2 linked regions of the Chondromyces crocatus genome follow. The protein of the gene in region 1 interacts with the protein of each later gene in a pairwise test. Links are inferred from orthologs where the notes say so. Each region holds a gene or a part of one and is shown on either strand. Other genes may lie near its edges. The genes, in order: CMC5_RS16275 and CMC5_RS30845.

Evidence for each region.
Region 2: the proteins of CMC5_RS16275 (region 1) and CMC5_RS30845 interact in binary tests that used the Escherichia coli proteins (3 or more experiments, as listed by UniProt). The link is inferred for Chondromyces crocatus from one-to-one orthologs.

The regions. Positions count from the first base shown.
Region 1 is NZ_CP012159.1:4,398,704-4,402,497, forward strand. Bases 137-3,620 are described here. They hold CMC5_RS16275 (2-oxoglutarate dehydrogenase E1 component), read right to left. Parts: upstream 3,274-3,620; coding sequence 337-3,273; downstream 137-336. Other genes in these bases: CMC5_RS16270 (PaaI family thioesterase), read right to left, coding at 137-334; CMC5_RS16280 (glucose-6-phosphate isomerase), read left to right, coding at 3,421-3,620. In the rest of the region: more of CMC5_RS16270, read right to left, coding at 1-136; more of CMC5_RS16280, read left to right, coding at 3,621-3,794. UniProt on the Escherichia coli protein: E1 component of the 2-oxoglutarate dehydrogenase (OGDH) complex which catalyzes the decarboxylation of 2-oxoglutarate, the first step in the conversion of 2-oxoglutarate to succinyl-CoA and CO(2).
Region 2 is NZ_CP012159.1:8,566,328-8,569,565, reverse strand. Bases 132-3,059 are described here. They hold CMC5_RS30845 (ABC-F family ATP-binding cassette domain-containing protein), read right to left. Parts: upstream 2,443-3,059; coding sequence 820-2,442; downstream 132-819. Other genes in these bases: CMC5_RS30840 (nucleotidyltransferase domain-containing protein), read left to right, coding at 2,713-3,059; CMC5_RS46680 (hypothetical protein), read right to left, coding at 132-246. Outside these bases: more of CMC5_RS46680, read right to left, coding at 1-131; more of CMC5_RS30840, read left to right, coding at 3,060-3,238. UniProt on the Escherichia coli protein: Genetic data indicate it may be involved in ribosome assembly or function.

The sequences.
Region 1 (3,794 bases):
GCATCGGGCCGAGGGGCGTCGGTCGCTTCAGCTTCACGTGGAAATCGGCGGTCACGGTGCAAGGAGGTGCCTCTTCTCCCCGCACCTGCATCAGGTGATGGGCCGCCGCCCAGTTGGAGTGGCAGTCGAGGAGCGCCCCGGTGATGCCGCCGTTGAGCATCCCCGCGAACGCCTGGTGGTGCTCCTCGGGGACGAAGTCGGCCACCAGCTCGTCGCCCTCGACGCGGCTCTTGAGACGGAGCCCCTTCTCGTTGGCCGGACCGCAGCCGAAGCACATGTTGTTCGGTGCGTACCGATCCTGGAGGCTCTCGGGCGTGTTCGCGGTGGCGCTCATGCTCAGCTCCCGAAGGCCTCGTCGACGAGCATCTTCTGCTCGATCAGGTGGGCGGCCTTCGAGCCCGTCGCCGGGCTCGCGCTCGGCGCGCGGCCCGCGCAGCTCAGAGGGAAACGGTCCCCGAGGATCTGCGGCAGCACGGCGTTGATGTAGTACCAGCCGCCGTAGTTGAGCGGCTCCTCTTGCACCCAGACGAGCTTCGTCCCGTCCTTGTACGACGCGAGGGCCTGCACCAGCTCGTCGTTGATCGGGTAGAGCTGCTCCAGCCGCAGGATCGCCACGTCGTTCGCCTTGCGCTCGTCGCGTGCGATGGCGAGGTCGTAGTAGACCTTGCCCGAGCAGAGCAGGATCTTGCGGATCTCCGTCGGATCCACGCCGCCCGTGTCGGGCAGCACGCGGTGGAAGCGCCCTTCCGAGAGATCCTTCAGCGTCGACACCGGGCGGTGCGGCCCCTTCGAACTCGCTGCCACGCGGAGCAGGCTCTTCGGCGTGAAGATCACGAGCGGCTTCCTCCAGGGCCGGTGCACCTGGCGTCGCAGCGCGTGGAAGAGCTGCGCGGGCGTGGTCAGGTTGCAGACCTGGACGTTGTCCTCGGCGCTGTTCTGGAGGAAGCGCTCCATGCGGGCGCTGGAGTGCTCGGGCCCCTGACCTTCGTAGCCGTGCGGCAGGTAGAGCACGAGGCCCGACAGCCGGTGCCACTTGTCCTCGCTCGACGTGAGGAACTGATCGATGATCACCTGCGCCCCGTTCAGGAAGTCGCCGAACTGCGCCTCCCAGATCACGAGCCCGTCGGGATGATCGAGGCTGTACCCGAGGTCGAAGCCCAGCACGCCGGCCTCGCTCAGCGGGCTGTTGAACACCTCGAACCGAGCGGGCCACTCGGCCACCTGGCCCAGCGGCGCGAAGCGGTCCCCGGTCTCCACGTCGGACAGCACCGCGTGGCGGTGGCTGAACGTACCGCGCTGGGCGTCCTGACCCGAGATGCGCACCGACGCCTTCTCGGAGAGCAGCGAGGCGTAGGCGAGCATCTCGCCCGTACCCCAGTCGAAGCTCTCTCCAGCGATGAGTCGCTCGTGTCGCGCGTTGAGCAGCGGCAGCACCTTCGGATGCGCCTTGAAGCCGGCCGGCAGCACCAGCGTCTGCTCGGAGAGCGCGATCAGCTTCTCGGCGGGGACGGCCGTGTCCACCTCCGGCGTCGCCGCATCCGGCCCGCCACGGTAGCTCGTCCACACGCCTGCCATCGAGTAGGTGACCGGCGCGAAGCCCTTCTGCTTCACCTCGTCGAGCGCCGTCGTCAGCACCTCGCGGCGCTTCTTCACGAGCTCCTCGGCCGCGGCCTCCGTCACCTGACCCATCTCGACCAGGCGCTGCACGTAGGCCTGGCGCACCGTCGGCTTCTTGTCGATCGCCTGGTACATCTTCGGCTGCGTGAAACGCGGCTCGTCGCCCTCGTTATGGCCGTACTTGCGGTAGCAGTACATGTCGATGACCACGTCCTTGCCGAAGCGCTGACGCCAGTCGATCGCAAGCTGCGCCACGTGGGTCACCGCCTCCGGGTCCTCACCGTTCACGTGGAACACGGGCACCTTGAGCATGCGCACGATGTCCGACGCGTAGCGCGTCGAGCGCGACTCGTGCGGCATCGTGGTGAAGCCGACCTGGTTGTTCACGATCACGTGGACCGTGCCGCCCGTCGCGTAGCCGTCGAGGCTCATCATGTTGAGCGTCTCGGCCACGACGCCCTGCCCGATGAAGGCCGCGTCGCCGTGGATCAGGAGCGGCATCACCTGGCGGCGCGTCTCCTCCGCGTTCCCTTCCTGCGTGAGCAGCCGGTCTTGCTTGGCGCGCGTGCGCCCCTCGACGACCGGGTTCACGAACTCCAGGTGGCTCGGGTTGAACGTCATCGTCAGGTGGACGTTGCGCCCGTTCTCGAGCTTGCGATCCGTCGAGTACCCGAGGTGGTACTTCACGTCGCCCGACCCGAGGTTCCGCTCGCCGTCCTTGTCCTCGAACGCCGCGAAGATCTCCCGGATGCTCTTGTCCATGATGTTGACGAGCACGTTGAGCCGGCCGCGGTGCGCCATGCCCATCACGATCTCGCGCACGTCGTGATCGCCGCTGTGCTCGATGAGCAGGTCGAGCAGCGGGATCAGGCTCTCGGCGCCCTCCAGCGAGAAGCGCTTCGTCCCGGCGCCGTACGACACGTGGATGAACTGCTCGAAGATCTCCGCGTCGCTGAGCTTCGTCAGGATGCGGAGCTGCTTCTCCCGGTCGATCTGCAGCCGGTTGCGCGTCGACTCCATCTGCTGCTGGAGCCAGTTCCGCTCCTCGGGCACCTCGATGAAGTTGAACTCCACGCCGATGGTGCGGCAGTACGTCTCGGAGAGGTGCTGGATGATCTCCCGCAGCGTGAGCACCGGCGGGACGCCGGCGATGTCGCCGGTGGGGAAGGGCTTGTCGAGATCTTCGATGCTGAGCCCGAAGTTCGTGAGATCGAGCTCGGGCGGCGCGCCCGGCGGCCGGTTCAGCGGATCGAGGTGGGCGAACAGGTGACCGCGCACGCGGTAAGCGTTCATCAGCGCGTAGGCACGCGCTTGCAGCGCACCCTGGGCGAGCACCTGCAGATCGCGCGTCGTGTCCGCGGCGGGGTACTGGCTGAGCGTCTTCGCGAAGGCCGTCTCCAGCTCGCGCGCCTGAGCGTCGTTCGAGGTTTTCTGCGGCTCCTCCCGGCCGGCGGCGGCGGCAGCGGGCGCCGTGGCGCGCCGCTGCGCCACGGAGAGTGTCGGACCGGCTCCGTTGCCATGGCCATTGCCATGACCGTTCGCGCCGTTCGCCTCGAAGAAGGCGCGCCAGCTGGGGTCGACCGACGCCGGGTTCTCCACGAACTGTGCGTAGAGTTCCTCGACGAAACCTGCATTGACTCCGAAATCAAGCTGCATTGGGACGCCTTGCAAATAACGCGAGACGGACTCGCGTGCCAGACCGGAAGTTGACTCGAATGCCGGTCTGGCGCCGAGGCACGGGTTGTCAAGGTCTCGGCCGACGTTTTCCGGGCCTGTACCGACCGGTCGGGGTACAACGGGCCCATGGCCCTGGACCGTTTCGACCGCTTCCGCGACCTCTTGATTCACGCGCCAGCCCTGGGTTTCTGGCTCGATGTCAGCCGGATTCGTTTCGACGAGGGGTTCTTCGAGCGAATGGCGCCGCGCATCCAGGATGCTCTGCGCCGCATGGCCGATCTCGAGGCGGGCGCCGTCGCCAACCCGGACGAGCAGCGCCGCGTCGGCCATTACTGGCTGCGCGCTCCTGCGCTCGCGCCCACCCCCGAGATCCGCGGCGACATCGAGCGCACCCTGGCCCGCGTCCTCGCGTTCGCCTCCGACATCCACGCCGCTCACCTCCGGCCCGAGCGCGCGGCCCGCTTCCGCCGCCTCCTCGTGGTCGGCATCGGCGGCTCGGC
Region 2 (3,238 bases), 4.2 Mb from region 1 along the record:
CGACGTCGAGGACGACGTGCTGGCGCCCGCGCCGCCGTTGCCACCAGCGCCACCCGTGGCACCAGCGCCACCGCTGCCATCGCTCCCACCTTCCGAGCCAGCGCCCGTGCCTCCCGAGCCCGTCACCTCGGACGGCTCATTCTTGCCGTAATCGAGGTTGTCCATCGCGGCGCATGCAGGCGCGGCGATGAGGAACGCGAGTCCAGCGATGGCGGTGAGATCAGAAGGCTTCCGGCGAAGTCCCATACGGGTTCCTCGATTCGATGTGACGTGACGCAGGGAGCGGCTCATGCACGGTGAGGCGGGAAACCGTACGAGGCCACCCGCCCTGCATCCCAGCGCAGAGCTGCTCACCTGGATATGAAAATAACTTTCAACATCACGCTAGTGGAGGACGCCAGCAGGTGTCAACACCTGCCGCAGCGACCCGATCGCACGCCGTTCGGGCCGAACCCTGTCCGACCGTCACCCCTCATTCACACGGCAGGGGCACGCGCCCCCGCCGCCCCGCCGAGCCAAGCTCGTCGGGCCCCACCACCCCGCGATCCACTCGGGAAATCTGGCATGTCTCGCCGCTTCGGGCCTGACGTCGGTGCATCGAGAAGCGGGCGAAGTTTCCGGCCGCGTGCATCAGAGCCATGCCCAGAGCAACGGCGAGAGCAGCGGCGTCGACCGCTGGGTCCGGGTCCACGGGCGTCCAGAACCAAGACCACATTCGTCTGCGTGGGCGCATGACGGGAGCGCGGGTCCCAAGCCTTCAGACCGTCGCTCGGATGCGCGGCCCCCACCAGGCCGTCGCGCGAACCCCCCCAGGTTTCCTCAGGCCCGCATCCCGGGCGCCTCGTGCCCGCTCTGCGCCACGTACTCCGTGTACCCGCCCCCGTACACCCGAGGGCCCTCGGGGAGCAGCTCCAGCACCCGGTTCGACAGCGCCGCGAGGAAGTGCCGATCGTGGGACACGAACAGCATCGTCCCCTCGAAGTCGGCGAGCGCCTTGATCAGCATCTCCTTCGTCGCCATGTCCAGGTGGTTGGTCGGCTCGTCGAGCACCAGGAAGTTCGGCGGATCGTAGAGCATCTTCGCCAGCACGAGCCGCGCCTTCTCCCCACCGGACAGGATGCGGCAAGGCTTCTCCACGTCGTCGCCCGAGAACCCGAACACCCCGGCCAGCGTGCGCAGCGAGCCCGGTGACGCCAGCGGGAACGCACCCGAGAGCGTCTCCCACGCCGACTGCGTCGGATCGAGCAACTCCATCGCGTGCTGCGCGAAGTACGCCATCTTCACGCTGCCCCCCACGTGGACCCGCCCCGAGTCGGGTTGCGAGTGCCCCGCGATCAGCTTGAGCAGCGTCGACTTCCCGGCCCCGTTCGCCCCCATCACGCACCAGCGCTCGCGCCGCCGGATCAAGAGGTCCAGCCCGTCATAGATCGTGCGCGACCCGTACGCCTTGTGGACGTCCTCCACCCGCGCCACGTCCTCGCCCGAGCGGGGCGGCGTGCGGAAGTCGAAGGTCAGCGTCCGCCTTCGCCGCGGCTCTTCCACCTTCTCGATCTTGTCGAGCTTCTTCACCCGCGACTGCACCTGCGCCGCCTTCGCCGCCTGCGCCTTGAACCGCTCGATGAAGCGCATCTCCTTCGCCAGCATTGCCTGCTGCCGCTCGTACTGCGCCTCGGCCTGCGCCTCGTTGACCGCGCGCTGCCGCTCGTAGAAGTCGTAGTTGCCCGAGTACGTCGTCAGCTCGCCGCCGTCGATCTCCAGGATCTTGGAGACGATCCGGTTCATGAACTCCCGATCGTGGGACGTCATGAGCAGCGCGCCTTCGTACTGCTTCAGGTACTCCTCCAGCCACAGGATCGACTCCAGATCCAGATGGTTGGTCGGCTCGTCGAGCAGCAGCGCGTCGGGCCGCATCAGCAGGATCCGCGCGAGCGCCACGCGCATCTTCCACCCGCCGGACAGCGCCCCCACGTCTCCGTCCATCACCTCCTGCGCGAACCCGAGGCCCGCCAGGATCTCGCGTGCCCGCGCGTCGAGCGCGTACCCGCCCAGCTCCTCGTAGCGCGCCTGCACGTGACCGAAGCGCTCCACGAGCTGCTCCATCTCGTCCATGCGCTCCGGGTCCGCGAGCGCCAGCTCCAGCTCGGCAAGCTCCGCGGCCACCTCGGACACCGGCCCTGCCCCGTCGAGCGTCGCGGCGACCACGGACTTGCCGCTCATCTCGCCGACATCCTGGCTGAAGTAGCCGATGCTCACCCCGCGATCGACGGCGACCTGCCCATCGTCTGCGGCCTCCTCCTTGGTGATGAGCCGGAAGATCGTGGTCTTGCCGGCGCCGTTCGGCCCGACCAGGCCGATCTTCTCGCCGCGGTTGATCGCCGCGCTGGCCTCCAGAAAGAGGATCTGGCGCCCGTGCTGCTTGCTGATGGAATCGAGGCGAATCATGGCGGAACTGCTGGCTCGTGGAGGGGGGTGGAAGGGGGCCGCGGGTCTAGCACACGCGCCGCCCCCCCTGCGAGCGTGACGCGCGGTAGAGCTGGCCGAGCGCATCGCCAGAGACCTCCCCTGGGTTCGCGTCGAGCGAGCGCGTCGGCCTCCCTTGCGGTCGCCCCCGTCCGCGCCGCCCCTGCCGACGGATGGCGCCTCACCAGGTCACCGCATTACCCTCCCTCGACCCGACCCCTCACCCAGCTTTTCCGATCGACCGGAGCCTCCATGCCCCCGACCCCTCCTTCGTCGAGCGCGCCAGCCTCCTCTCCGAGACCGAGCGCCACGGCACCTCTGCCCGTCGCGCCGAGCGACCGCGTCTCCCCCCACGAGCGCCGCGTCATCGAAGCCCTCGCCGAGCAGCACGGCTGCCACGCCGCCATCCTCTACGGCTCACGCGGTCGCGGCGAAGGCCGCCCCGACAGCGACCATGACCTGCTCCTCGTCCGGAAAGACGGTGCCGCCGAGCGCCTCGTCCGTCCGATCGAAGGCCTCGCCATCGACGCCTGGATCGAGCCCGAAGCCGCACTCGACGTCACGAAAGACCCGGGCCTGCTCCGCATCCGCGAAGGGATCGTGATCGTCGACGCCCACGGCTTCGGCGCCGCGCTGCTGAAGCGCGCACAGCAGGTGTTCCGAGAGGGACCCGCCCCGCTGCCGCCGGGGGAGCGGGAGGCGCTCCAGGCGTGGGGTCAGAAGATGCTCGCGCGCCTCGCCGAGCGCTCGATCGAGGGAAATTACCGACGCGCCTCGC